Regions from separate parts of the Nocardia sp. NPDC055002 genome, predicted to be linked through region 1. Evidence: riboswitches for the same ligand, from Rfam matches in the RefSeq annotation. Region 1 holds a riboswitch; each other region holds the start of a gene.
The links. Region 1 has a riboswitch for S-adenosylmethionine ahead of ACWF99_RS29115 (amino acid ABC transporter permease). Riboswitches for the same ligand answer to the same signal wherever they lie in the genome.
Positions count from the first base shown of each region.

Region 1 (3,373 bases):
AGGGCCCGCGCGATGGCCACGCGCTGCTGCTGACCACCGGACAGCCGCCGGGGATAGGCGTCGACGAAATCGGCCAGTCCTACCCGTTCCAGAAGCTGTTTCGCCTCGGCGACCACCTCGCCGCGTGGGCGCCGCTGCGCAGAGACCGGGGCGAGCGCCACATTGTCGAGCACCGTGAGATGCGGGAACAGATTGAATTGCTGGAACACGAAGCCGATGCGGCTGCGCTGGGCGCGCACCGCGTGGTCGGGCAGCGAACGCAAGATGTTGCCGCGTTGCCGGTAACCGATCAGCTCACCGTCGATGTGCACGGTGCCCGCGTCCTGCGCTTCCAGATGGTTGAGCACCCGCAGCAGCGTGGACTTGCCGGAGCCGGAGGGCCCGATCACGGCGACCACCTCACCGGCGCGTACCGCCAGATCCACGCCACGCAGTACCTCGGTGCCGCTGTAGGACTTGCGGATTCCGCGCGCCAGCACCGCTGCGGTCATCGGGTTGCTCCTCGGGGTGCGGCCGCACCGGCGGCGATCTCGGTGACCTTGGCGCGGACCCGCTGCCACGGTGTCGGCGGCAGCGCACGCTGCGCGCCCTTGGCGTAGTGCCGTTCGATGTAGTACTGCAGGATCGACAGCGCCGTGGTGAGCGCGATGTACCAGACGGTCGCCACCATCAGCAGCGGAACCACCCGGCCGTTGCGGCCGAAGATCACCTGCACCTGGTAGAACAGCTCGGCGATCGCCATCACCGACACGATCGAGGTGCCCTTGAACAGGCTGATCACCTCATTGGCCGCGTTCGGCAGAATCGAGCGCATCGCCTGCGGCAACACGATCGTGCGGAACTGGCGCCAGCGCGGAATCCCCAGCGCCGCCGCCGCTTCGAGCTGACCGTCGTCGACGGCGAGCAGACCCGCCCGGATCAGTTCGGCCGAATATGCCGCCTGATGCAGGGCCAGCCCGATCACCGCCGCGGTGAAACCGCTGATCACACCATTGACATCGAACTCGTAGAAGCCGGGGCCGAACGGAATGCCCACGGACAGGCGGGGATACAGGTAGGCGATGTTGAACCAGAACAGCAGCTGCACGATCAGCGGGATCGAACGGAAAGCCCAGATATAGGTCCAGGCGATCACCCGCAGCACGGGATTGTTCGACACCCGCCCGATCGCCAGCAGGGTGCCGAACACGAAACCGAGGGCAGTGCCCCACAGGGTGAGCTCGATGGTCACCCGGAGCGCGGCCAGCACCGATTTCGCGGTGAAGTACTGGGCGAAAGTGCCCCAGTCCCACCCCGGATTGGTGATCAGGCCGTGCGCGAACTGGGCCACCAGCAGCAGTGCGATCGCCGCGACGACCCAGCGCCACGGGTGCCACGACCCGGCGATCCGGGGCAGGTCGCCGGCGGGCGCCTTGCCGCCGGATTCCGGATCGGCGGGGAGAGCGTCGCCGGGCGGTGCGGGCGCGGTCTCGGCGCCGGAAACGGCAGACGCGGTCATGGGAATCCTTCGGAAAACAGTGGAACGAGGCACAGTGACCTCCACCCGGCCAGCAACGGGTTCGCGATCTGGCGGCGCTCAGGCCGGACAGGTAGACAGCACGAAAATCTCCTCCATCGAACCCGGCAGAAGCACCCACACCCCGAAACGGGCGGGTTGCTGCGACGTCATCGAGCCAGGTCTCTCGGTCGCTCTGGATGGTTGCGCCCCGGTTTTGTGACCCGAGCTGAATCAGCATGTGGCACATGTGCGGTACCCACAACGGTAGAAATCAGCGTGAGCACAGAGGTTGGAACCGGGCGCGAGCACGGGCACAATTGCCCCGGTTCGGCGTGGTGGGGGACCCGCGGACCGGGGGTGAGCGGCGATCGGTGGGTTCGCTGGGAAATTGCGACGCGCCGAACGGGCGGTTACTTCACCTGTCCGGAATCCCGCATCGCAGGCGGTAGCGTCGGGGTTCTCTGCGTCGATGAGGAGTACGTCGTGATCATGCCGCGTCGTTCCACCGCACTGACCGCCCTGACGGTTTGCGCCGCTGCGTTGCTGTCGGCTGTGCCGTCGGCCGTTGCCGAACCGGCCGTGCCGGTGGCGCCCGCTGTCACTCGGGACGCACCCGGTGTCACGCCCGCCGCGGGGGCGGGGGATCTTCTCGGTGCCTATCAGAGTGTTGTCGAGACGCTGAAGGCGCTGGGTATCCAGCCGTTCCTCTACCCGACGGTGGCGGCGAACTGTAGCGGTGACGGAGCGGGGCTTGTTCCGGCTGTTGCGGGGGCGGTGCCGGGGCCGTGGCCGGCCAACACACTGCCGATACCCGGGCTCGATCTGTCCGCGGTGAAATCCGGGCAGACTCTGTTCACGTTCCTGCCCTATGGGCTTGCGGCCGATACCGCGGCTACGAAGACGTCCGGGATGCAGGTGGCGTGGCTCAATGTGAGTACCGGGCGTGGGGGGATGGCCTCGATGGGGTCGATTGCCGACATTGTGCGGGCGATGGTGCCTGCTGAGGTTCCTGGTGAATTGCGGCCTCTTGCTGAGACGGCTATTCGGGATTTTCTCTTCGCCGCTATTCCTGTGGGGGGTGTGCGGGCTGTGCCTGTGGATACGGGGCGGGGGACTGTGTTGGCTGCTGTTTTCGGTACTACTGACAACGGTGGGCGGTCGTGCTTCTTCTTTCCGACGGTGGGGATCACCGAGGTGGCTTGAGGGTGGTTGCTCGACTCGGTGTCGAGCGGGTGCGCGCCTGCCCTTCACCCGCTCGGCGGCCCTGATGCGCCTGCGCCGTCGCGGAACTGCGGGTCAGGCGTGGTGGGCTATCGGGTCTTCGGGGGTTACCAGGGGGCGCTGTTTCCAGTGCAGGCGGCCGGTGCGGTGGCGGTGGTGGGAGCGGGTCCACAGGCTGAGGTAGTGGGCCACTGACAGGGGGTGGGCCACAGCTGAGGCGAGGTCGGTTCCGGTGGGGGGCTTGCGGGTTTCGATGGTGCGGGCGGTGAGGCGGCTGGTGACGGCGGCCAGGTAGCCGAGCAGGCCCGCGCGGCGGGTTCGGCCTCGGCCGAGGATCGCGGCCAGCGGGGGAATCCAGTAGGCGAGGGCGGCGAGGATTCCGATGGCTGCGCCGGTGTCGCGGCGGCCGCCGTAGGCCGACCACAGCCAGCGGGTGTAGCCGTCGGTGAGTTCGGTGGTGCCGGTATACATTCGGGTGCTCGCGGCGGGGCCCGCGGTCACCAGGGCGGTGCGATGGCCTGCTCGGCGGATGGCGCGGGCCAGGTCCAGGTCCTCGGTGGCGCTGGCCGCCACGGCCGCGTGGCCGCCGCCGGCGCGGTAGGCCGCGGCGTCGACGGCCAGGAACTGGCCGCACGCTACGGCGGTGGACGGGCG
Region 1 is NZ_JBSGWE010000009.1:89,261-92,633, reverse strand. Features, by position in the region: gene ACWF99_RS29120 (amino acid ABC transporter ATP-binding protein) at 1-491, opposite strand, end outside; gene ACWF99_RS29115 (amino acid ABC transporter permease) at 488-1,498, opposite strand; SAM riboswitch class I at 1,609-1,702, opposite strand; gene ACWF99_RS29110 (hypothetical protein) at 1,856-2,701, shown strand; gene ACWF99_RS29105 (glycosyltransferase family 2 protein) at 2,795-3,373, opposite strand, start outside.

Region 2 (3,373 bases), on a different contig from region 1:
GGATGTGATTCCAGGAAGGGGTATTTCACCCAGTCGACCGAATTCTTGGTCTCCAGGAACTTCGCCACCTGCAGGGCCGACTCGGTGGAGTGGCGCACGCGCAACGGCATGGTTTCCAGGCCCTTGAGCAAGGTCCAGGCGTTGAAGGGGCTCAGGGCCGGGCCGGTGTGGCGCATCAGGGTTTTGACGGGGCCGTCGATGTAGTCCTGGGCGCCGAGGATGGCGCCGCCGAGGACGCGACCCTGGCCGTCGATGTGTTTGGTGCCGGAGTAGACCACCACGTCGGCGCCGAGTTCGAAGCCGCGCTGGAGCAGGGGGGTGGCGAAGACGTTGTCCAGCACCACCTTCGCGCCCGCGGCGTGGGCGAGCTCGGTGACCTTGCGGACATCGACGAGGGTCTGCATCGGGTTGGCGGGGGTCTCGAAGAACACGGCCTGGGTGGGGACGGACAGGGCCTGCTCCCACTGGTCGAGGTCGTCGCCGTCGACGAAGACGGTTTCGATGCCCCAGCGCGGCAGGATCTCGTTACAGACCACGAAACAGGATCCGAACAGGCTGCGGGCGGCGACGAGACGGTCGCCCGCCTTCAGCAGGGCACCGAGCGCGGTGAACACCGCCGACATGCCGGACGCGGTCGCGAAGGCCGCCTCGGCGCCGTCGAGCAGGCGGATGCGCTCCTCGAACATGGCCACGGTCGGGTTGCCGAAGCGGGAGTAGACGAAATGCTCGACGTCGCCGGTGAACGCGGCCTCGGCGGCCTCGGCGCTCTCATAGACGAAACCCGAGGTCAGATACAGCGCCTCGGAGGTCTCGTCGAAGCCGGAACGGCGCAGGCCGCCACGCACGCCGAGCGTGCCGGGACCGACGCCTTCGGGCAGTGGCTTGTCGAACGAACCACCGGTGATCATGCTTTTCTCCTTATGCCTGACGCCACGGCAGGCCGACAGCGCGCCAACCGGTGCTGCCGCGCTGACCGAACGCGTCGGGACCACCTTCGAAACCGTCGAGCACGTTGTAGGACGGCGCCACGCCCGCCGCCGTCGCCAGGTTCGCCGCATGCGCGGAACGCTGGCCGGAGCGACACAGGAACACCACGGGTGCGTCGTCGGGGCGACCGGCGAGTGCCTTCTCGAGCTGCGCGCCGAACTCGGGATTGCGGGTGCCGGTGCCGTCGACCCATTCGATGAAGTGGGCCGGGCGCTCGATGGAACTGGTGTCGGGAATGCCGATGTGTGCCCACTCACCTTCGGTGCGCACGTCGACCAGCACGGCGCCGGGGTGCTCGGTGAGCAGCTCCCACGCCTTCTCAGGGGTGATGTCGCCGGCGTAAGTCATGTCGATCCTCCTGCGTGAATCCGCTCTTGCCGTGCCGGAAATCCCCGAACACACGGCCAGGTCGTCACCCGGAGCACCCCACCGCGGAGGAGGGTTGCCGACCAGCGAGCCGGGGCTTGACGCTGGCACTCATGACCTTGCGATCTGAGATTGCCTCGGCACCGGTCATCGTGTCAAACGATTCAGAACGAGCACACCAGCCACGCGCTGTCCACGCGGGTCAGTTTCCAGTTGCTCGCCGCCGGGTTGCCGTTGACCACGAGCGCCGCGTCGATTTTGGCGCGGTCACCGTTGACGGTGGCGTTCTCGAAACCCTTGCCGTCGATCGTGACAGTGGATTTCGGGCCACCGAGCTGTTCGCCGAGGCCGGAGGTCTCTTCGCTGAAGCCGGGGCAGGCCACGCCCGTCGGCGGACGGAGGTCGCTGCGCGAGCGCGCGTCGATATAGTTGGTGACGGCGGCCGCGAGACGGTCGGCCTCTGTGACATTTTTCTCAGCGGGTGAGAGCAGTCCACCCGCCACGATGGCGATGAGCACGATGATCGCGATCACCGCGGCCGCGACGAACGGGACGATGGAACGCTTGTCGGTCTGATCCACCACTACGGGCTGGTCATCCGAGCCTGTTTGCTCCTCGTTCATGCTGTAATCCTGACAGACCCGCGCGGGCAGCTACACCGCGCGCCGGGTGGCTGCAACGCCGCAGCTAGAATCGCCTTGATTGCGGTCGGCTGCCGACGTCGATGGCAGCTGCCAGTAAGCGGATGTCCGACTTAGCCTAAGCTAAGTTGACGCCGTCAAATCAGTTCTCGACCAAAGGGTGCGCGTAGAAATGACCGAACAGAGTGCAGCGACTCGCCCACTTCGCATTGCGATCGTGGGTGCGGGACCGGCCGGTATCTACGCCGCCGACGCGTTGATGAAGTCCGATGCCGACGTGAGCATCGACCTCTACGAGCGCATGCCCGCGCCCTTCGGCCTGATCCGCTACGGCGTCGCCCCCGACCACCCCCGCATCAAGGGCATCATCACCGCCCTGCACAAGGTCCTCGACAAAGACCAGGTCCGCCTGCTGGGCAACATCGACTACGGCACCGACATCACCCTCGACGACCTGCGCCAGTTCTACGACGCGGTCATCTTCTCCACCGGCGCCAACGCCGACCGCGCCCTGGCCATCCCCGGCATCGACCTCGACGGCTCCTACGGCGCCGCCGACTTCGTGTCCTGGTACGACGGCCACCCCGACGTCCCCCGCTCCTGGCCCCTCGAGGCCGAGAAGGTCGCCGTCCTCGGCGTCGGCAACGTCGCCCTCGACGTCGCCCGCGTACTCGCCAAGACCGGCGACGAACTGCTGCCGACCGAGATCCCGCCGAACGTCTACGAAGGCCTCAAGGCCAACAAGGCCCTCGAGGTCCATGTGTTCGGTCGTCGTGGCCCCGCGCAGGCCAAGTTCACGCCCCTCGAGCTGCGCGAACTCGACCACTCGCCGACGATCGAGGTCATCGTCAACCCCGAGGACATCGACTACGACGAAGGCTCCGAAGCCGCACGCCGTAACTCCAAGCAGGTCGACATGGTCGCCAACACCCTCGAGCAGTGGGCCATCCGCGACCACGGCGACCGCCCGCACAAGCTGTTCCTGCACTTCTTCGAATCGCCCTCGGAGATCCTCGGTGCCGACGGCAAGGTCGTCGGCCTGAAGACCGAACGCACCCAGCTCGACGGCACCGGCAACGTCAAGGGCACCGGCAACTTCACCGACTGGGACATCCAGGCCGTGTACCGCGCCGTGGGCTACCTCTCGCAGAACGTCACCCAGCTGCCGTTCGACGATCAGGCGGGCACGGTGCCCAACGAGGCCGGCCGCGTGATCGCCGACGACACCGCCGAAGGTGACGCCCGATTCATGCCCGCCACCTACGTGACCGGCTGGATCAAGCGCGGCCCGGTCGGCCTCATCGGCCACACCAAGGGCGACGCCAACGAGACCATCGCCTGCCTGCTCGACGACGCCAAGGCCTTCGCCCCCGCGCCGA
Region 2 is NZ_JBSGWE010000005.1:70,626-73,998, reverse strand. Features, by position in the region: gene ACWF99_RS21475 (O-succinylhomoserine sulfhydrylase) at 1-908, opposite strand, end outside; gene ACWF99_RS21470 (rhodanese-like domain-containing protein) at 919-1,335, opposite strand; SAM riboswitch class IV at 1,353-1,472, opposite strand; gene ACWF99_RS21465 (Rv0361 family membrane protein) at 1,518-1,976, opposite strand; gene ACWF99_RS21460 (FAD-dependent oxidoreductase) at 2,167-3,373, shown strand, end outside.
Region 2: another riboswitch for S-adenosylmethionine. It lies ahead of ACWF99_RS21470 (rhodanese-like domain-containing protein); the one in region 1 lies ahead of ACWF99_RS29115 (amino acid ABC transporter permease).

Region 3 (3,373 bases), on a different contig from region 1:
CCGGTCGGCCTGCTTGCGTTCGTCGACGATCTGGGTGAGCACGTCATAGGTTTCGGCGGCCAGGATCGGCACTTCGGCGGTGGAGCCGGGCGGGATCACCCGCAGCAGCGGCAGCCGGCTGTCGCCGTCGACCGGAATCGGCGTATCCACCTCCGCGCGTAGGGGATTGGCGCGCGTGGGGTTCTGGCGCAGCAGCGCGATCAGCGCATCGGCCAGTTCGGGACTGGCATGCCGGTGGCGGCGCGCGGCCCGGCGCACGAACATTGCGACATCCTGCTCGCGCCCGGCGAGCGCCAACCTAGCCAGGTGGACGAATTCGTCGGGAAGATCGGCGCTCACGTCCGCCGAAGTGGAGCTCAAGGCGTGTGACATGGTCTTCTTCCGATCAACTACGTGGACTATTTTCGCTTCACTCGATCGTACGGCGTCCATCACGGGCAAAGTTCACCCCTTGTGTACCGGTTTGACATCGGACCCCACCCGCAGCGCCACATTGATCTGCCGAGCCCTCAGCGCAGCGATTCCCTTCGTCGGATGCTAGTTCCGCCACGCCCCCTCATGGGCGATTCCCTTCGCTTCGGGCGTGCCTCGAAGCGTGCGGCGCGGCGCCTATGCGGTGCCGAGCGTCCAGACCAGCGCCATGGTGAACGGGTGGCCGCGCAGGTGGGCCCACTTGGGTTTCGCCGCGAGCCAGGCGTCGTCGACCAATGCCTCGGCCGCTTCGGTGAGGACCCAGCCCGCGTCGGTGCCCGCGGTGATGTGCTCGCTCAGCAGGTGCAGGTGGGTGCTGATCGCGATCGGATCGCCCCCAGCGGGGGTGTAGTGCGTCGGCATTCCGGTGACCATCATGAACTGTGGGTGGTAGCTGATCTGGGCGAACGTGGCTCCTGGGACAGCCAGCCGCGCGGCCTCGGTGTAGAACGGGCGCAGGTCCGGCAGGTGTTCGTCGATCAGTGAGGAGATCACGAGATCGTAAGTGCTGCTTGGTAATTCGGTGGCACACACGTCGGCCTTGGTGAGTGTGCGGTGTACACCGCGGGCGCGGGCACGGGCCAGCATGCCCGCGCTCAGATCGACGCCGTCGATCTCGGCGCTACTGCGGCTGCGCAACCACGCGCCGGTTCGCCCCGTCCCGCAACCCAGGTCGACCGCCTGTCGCACTCCCGCCCAATCCGGGCGGCGAAGCCGATCCAGCAGCGCCGCGTCCATCTCGTCCATCACGGTGCGCTCGTAGGTGTCGGCCCAGCCGTCGTAACCGGTGGTGACATCGACGGTGGGGTAGTTGCGCCGGTCGAAATCGGCGAAGGCAGGCATCTCCGGAGTATCACAAGGGAAAGCGCACGTGGACAACCGATTTCCCGCTGCGGCCGCGACGGCCCGGCCGCCGCGCCGAACCGGGAGATCCCGTGGGTGGTCGGGGTCGACTCGGAGCGCGCCGACGATCGGTGGTTGACAGGTCCGGTGGTCGTCTGTCACTCTCGTTGCAGGTCACGAGTACCAGCGTTCAGCCCCGGCTTGCTGGTCGGCAACCCTCCTCCGCGGTGGGGTGCTCCGGGTGACGACCAGGCTGACGTCCGAATTGGGCGCGGCAAGCGCGGGCCACCTCTTCAGGAGCGGGTCCCTGAGCCGACGGGATTTCGTCATGACTGCTGTAATCGACCCCACCTGTGCCATCGCCGCCGTTTCCGGTGCCGACCTGCAGGTTCCGCTCGTTCAGGGCGGTACCAGCTCCTACGCCAACTTCGACTACGCGGCGAGTGCGCCGGCGTTGAAGCAGGTCACCGACCGGATTTCGCAGTTGCTGCCGTTCTACGCCAGCGTGCACCGGGGCGCGGGATACGCCTCGCGGATCTCCACCGAGTGCTACGAGGCTTCGCGTGGGTCCGTTGCCCGGTTCCTCGACGCCGACGACGACCAGGTCGTGGTGTTCACGCGTAACACCACCGATTCGCTGAACCTGCTGGCCGGGTGCGTGCCGGGGGAGACCGTGGTACTCGATATCGAGCACCACGCCAACTTCCTGCCGTGGGCGAAGCACGGTCGTCGCGTCGTGCGGGCCGCCGCCACGGTCGAGGAGACGATTCAGCGTGTCGTCGCCGAGCTGTGCAGCAAGCCTGCCGCGCTGCTGGCGGTGACCGGTGCGTCCAACGTCACCGGTGAGGTGCTGCCGCTGGAACGGCTCGCGACCATCGCCCATCTGTGTGGTGCGCGCATCCTCGTCGACGCCGCTCAGCTGGCTCCGCATCGCCGGATCTCCCTGCGCGAGACCGGGATCGACTACCTCGCCTTCTCCGGGCACAAGCTGTACGCGCCGTTCGGTTCGGGTGTGCTCGTCGGCCGGCGGGACTGGCTGGACGAGGGTGAGCCCTACCTGGCCGGTGGTGGTGCGGTGCGCAATGTCGGTGTGACAGAGGTCGAATGGGCGTGCGCGCCGCAGCGGCACGAAGCCGGCTCGCCGAACGTCCTGGGTGCGGCCGCTATTGCCGCCGCCTGCGATGCGCTCGCCGCCATCGACCCCACCGAACTCGTCGCGCACGAGCGCTTTCTGGCCGACCGGCTGCGTGACGGCCTGTCCGCGATCCCCGGCGTCGACCTGGTCGGTATCTGGTCCGACAGCCCCGACTGTGTGGGCATCGTCGCCTTCACGATCGCCGATGTCGCCCCTGGCAAAGTCGCCGCGTACCTCTCCGCCGAGCATGCCATCGGCGTCCGCGACGGCCGCTTCTGCGCGCACCCCCTCCTCGCGAGCCTCGGCCTCGACGCCGCCCTCCGAGCCAGCATCGGCCTCGGCACCACCGCCGCCGACGTGGACCGCTTGATCAGCGCGGTAGCCACCCTGGTCAGCCACGGTCCCACCTGGAACTATGCCGCCACCGACGGCCACTGGAACCCGACCCCCGAAACCCGTCCCCTCAGCGCCTCTTCCCCCGAAGGCGCCGCCCCCTGCCTGATCGGCTGAACTCGTCACAGGCGAGATTCACCGGACGTCGGCCGTCGAGACCTGCTCTCGGCGGCCGATATTCGTTCCCCGTCGAGGGCGTCCCAGGTGATGGTGACGCCGAGCGGATCAGTGATGGCGATCGCGCGCGCGTATTCCGCTCGCTTGTCCACACAATCGGCGGTAACCGTCGCTGGTGAAACCACTTCGACCACCAGCAGGGTGTCCCCTGCTGTGGGTTTGGTCTTCCACTTGTCGCGGGGGTCTTCGATACAGCGATACACGATGGCGTCGGGGCGGCGGAAATTGAACGGGACCTCCGAGACCAGCATGTCCAGTTCGCCGCCGGCCTTCAGGCAGGGCTGCCCGGTGGCGCGTTTCCGGATCGCTTCCCGCAGGCACTGTTTGATCGCATCGGCGATGGCGATGTGATTC
Region 3 is NZ_JBSGWE010000003.1:912,038-915,410, reverse strand. Features, by position in the region: gene ACWF99_RS16485 (AAA family ATPase) at 1-372, opposite strand, end outside; gene ACWF99_RS16480 (class I SAM-dependent DNA methyltransferase) at 610-1,314, opposite strand; SAM riboswitch class IV at 1,487-1,601, shown strand; gene ACWF99_RS16475 (aminotransferase class V-fold PLP-dependent enzyme) at 1,643-2,959, shown strand; gene ACWF99_RS16470 (Uma2 family endonuclease) at 2,965-3,373, opposite strand, start outside.
Region 3: another riboswitch for S-adenosylmethionine. It lies ahead of ACWF99_RS16475 (aminotransferase class V-fold PLP-dependent enzyme); the one in region 1 lies ahead of ACWF99_RS29115 (amino acid ABC transporter permease).

Region 4 (3,373 bases), on a different contig from region 1:
AGTAGAAGCTCAGGAACAAGAACATCGCGAACATCGCGATCGGGATCAGCAGCGCGGCCAGCAGGGCGCCGCCCCGATTGATCTCACCCGGAATGCGCAGTGGCAACAGCGGATTCGCCGAGCGCGCCTCGATGAAGACGAACGCGATGAGCAACGCGAAGCCCGCCCCGAGCAGGCCGAGCGTGCTGCCCGCCAGCCAACCGTGTTCGGCGGCGCGACTGAATCCGTAGACGATCGACACCAAGCCGAATGTCACGGTGACGGCGCCGGGCAGGTCGTAGCCGCCGGTTCTCGGCACCGGGATATCGCGCGTGATCACCGCCACCGCACCGGCTACCGCGATGAGCGCGATCGGCGTGTTCATCAGCAGCGTCCATCGCCACGACGCGAACTCGGTGAGCGCGCCGCCGACGATCAGCCCGAACGCGATGCCACCGGCGGTGATGCCGGCGAAGACCGCGAACGCGCGGGCCCGCTCCTGCACATCGGTGAAGATCACCGACAGCAGCGACAAGGCCGCGGGGGCGAGCAGCGCGGCGAACGCACCCTGTAGACCTCGGCCGATGAACAACTGCGGCCCGGTCTGCGCGAGCCCGGCCAGCGCCGAGGCGGCAGCGAAGCCGACCAAGCCGACCAGGAAGATCCGGCGGCGGCCCAGGTAGTCGGCCATCCGTCCGCCGAGCAGCAGTAGGCCGCCGAAGATGAGCGTGTACGCGGTGAGCGCCCACTGCTTGTCGCCGTCGCTGATCCCCAGGTCGCGCTGGGCATAGGGCAGGGCGATCGTGATCACGGTGGCGTCGAGCACCACCATCAACTGGGCGGCGGAGAGCACGACCAACGCCCACCACCGCATCGAATTCTGTTGTTGATCAACATGTTTCGTCATTATCTCGGTGCCGGTCACCAGGACTCCTCGTCGCTCGATTGGCGTGGATCAATCCTGGCATTGCAAGACAATTGGCGTCAAGAGAAAAATGTCTGAATGCGCCAATTGGCCTACTTGGACAGATAGAGCCGCCGACACGGTAGGCTGAGGGAATGCTGGACTCGACCACTCCGATCAGCGCCGACCGGACGACCGAACCGGCTGCCGGCGCGCCGCTGGGCCTGCGCGAGCGCAAGAAGCTCCAGACCAAGGCCGCGATCGTGGCGGTCGGACTCGACCTGTGCGACAGCCAAGGGTTCGACGCGACGACGGTCGAGCAGATCGCCGCGGGTGCCGATGTGTCCCCGCGCACCGTCAACCGGTACTTCGCGCTCAAGGAAGACATCGTGCTGGCCCCGATCGACGACTTCGGGGTCTCCGTCGCCGTCGCGCTGCGCTCCCAGCCGAACACCGGCAACGAACTCCAGGCACTGTGTGGCGCCTACCTGACGGTGGTCCAGGCCGAGGCGGACGCGGACGGCATCCGGTTCATCCGCCAATTCCTGCAGATGCAGCGCATCATGCGCACCAGCCAGTCGGTCAACGCCCGCGCGCTGGAATACGCGGAGAAGAAGAACGTCGCGGTGTGCACCGAGCTCGCGCAACGGATGGGCACGTCACCGGACGACTTCACGGTGAAGCTGGTGGCCGGGATCTGGCAGATGCTGTGCCACCTCTCCGTCGCCGACACCGAACAAGCCTTGCTGAGCGGGTCACCGGCGGTAGCTGTCCGGGTCACTCGGGACGCCGTGCTGCGCGCCTACCACGGCTTACGGCAGGTCTGCGGCGCACCGGTGGACGACACGCCAGGCTTCGGCACACCGTCCAACGAGTGATCTTCGGCGGGAAATGCGGGGGAAGTTTCCGCCCGCGGGAGATCTCCGGTTAACATGACGGCAAGGTCATGAGTACCAGCGCCAAGCCCCGGCTCGCTGGTCGGCAACCCTCCAGCTGCGGTGGGGTGCTCCGGGTGATGACCGGGCTCTCGAAAGTCGAGAGCAAGCGCGCACTGCAGGAGGCCCCCATGTGTTGTTGCCAGTCGATCCGACCCAGTTGACGAGATCCCCCGGCTGACACCCATTTGGAGCACGACATGACTGACTCTTCCCTGCCCGAGAACTGGTCCTTCGAGACCAAGCAGGTCCACGCGGGCCAGGCCCCCGACGCGAGCACCAACGCGCGGGCCCTGCCGATCTACCAGACCACCTCCTACACCTTCCGCGACACCGATCACGCCGCCGCGCTGTTCGGTCTCGCCGAGCCGGGCAACATCTACACCCGGATCATGAACCCCACCCAGGACGCGGTGGAGCAGCGCGTGGCCGCGCTCGAAGGTGGCGTCGCGGCGCTGCTGCTGGCCTCGGGCCAGGCCGCGGAGACCTACGCGATCCTGAACCTGGCGAGCGCGGGCGACCACATCGTGTCCAGCCCGCACCTCTACGGCGGCACCTACAACCTCTTCCACTACTCGCTGCCCAAGCTGGGCATCACGGTCTCGTTCGTCGAGGATCCCGATGACCTCGCGCAGTGGGAAGCCGCGATCCAGCCGAACACCAAGGCGTTCTACGGCGAGACCATCGCCAACCCGAGCAGCGCGGTGTTCGACATTCCCGGTATCGCCGGTGTCGCGCACGCGAACGGCCTTCCACTGATCGTGGACAACACCGTCGCGACCCCCTACCTGATCCAGCCGCTGGCCCACGGCGCCGACATCGTCGTGCATTCGGCGACGAAGTACCTGGGTGGTCACGGTGCGGCCGTGGCGGGCGTGATCGTCGACGGCGGCACCTTCGACTGGACCGTGCGCGACGCCGACGGCAACGCGCGCTTCCCCGGCTTCACCGAGCCCGACCCCAGCTACCACGGTGCGGTGTTCGCCGATCTGGGCGCGCCCGCGTTCGCGCTGAAGGCTCGCGTGCAGTTGCTGCGCGATCTGGGTGCCGCGGTCTCGCCGTTCAACGCGTTCCTCATCGCCCAGGGCATCGAGACGCTGAGCCTGCGGGTCGAACGGCATGTCAGCAATGCCGAGGCGGTCGCGAAGTTCGTCGCCGAGCAGCCGGGCGTCGACGCGGTGTTCTACGCGGGCCTCGAGTCCTCGCCCTGGCACGCGCGAGCCAAGGAGCTGGCACCCAAGGGTGCGGGCGCGATCGTGGCCTTCGAGCTGGCCGGCGGTGTCGATGCGGGCAAGAAGTTCGTGGACGCGCTCAGCCTGCACAGCCATGTAGCTAACATCGGTGATGTGCGTTCACTCGTGATTCACCCGGCGTCGACCACGCACTCGCAGTTGACGCCCGACGAGCAGCTGGCGGCCGGCGTCACTCCCGGCCTGGTCAGGCTCGCGGTGGGCATCGAGGGAATCGACGACATTCTGGCCGATCTGCGGGCCGGGTTCGCGGCGGCGACGACGTGACTGTGAGCACCGAATCGCCGATCGCCCGACCCGGAACC
Region 4 is NZ_JBSGWE010000003.1:249,412-252,784, forward strand. Features, by position in the region: gene ACWF99_RS13460 (MFS transporter) at 1-904, opposite strand, end outside; gene ACWF99_RS13465 (TetR family transcriptional regulator) at 1,039-1,761, shown strand; SAM riboswitch class IV at 1,826-1,936, shown strand; gene ACWF99_RS13470 (bifunctional o-acetylhomoserine/o-acetylserine sulfhydrylase) at 2,019-3,335, shown strand; gene metX (homoserine O-acetyltransferase MetX) at 3,332-3,373, shown strand, end outside.
Region 4: another riboswitch for S-adenosylmethionine. It lies ahead of ACWF99_RS13470 (bifunctional o-acetylhomoserine/o-acetylserine sulfhydrylase); the one in region 1 lies ahead of ACWF99_RS29115 (amino acid ABC transporter permease).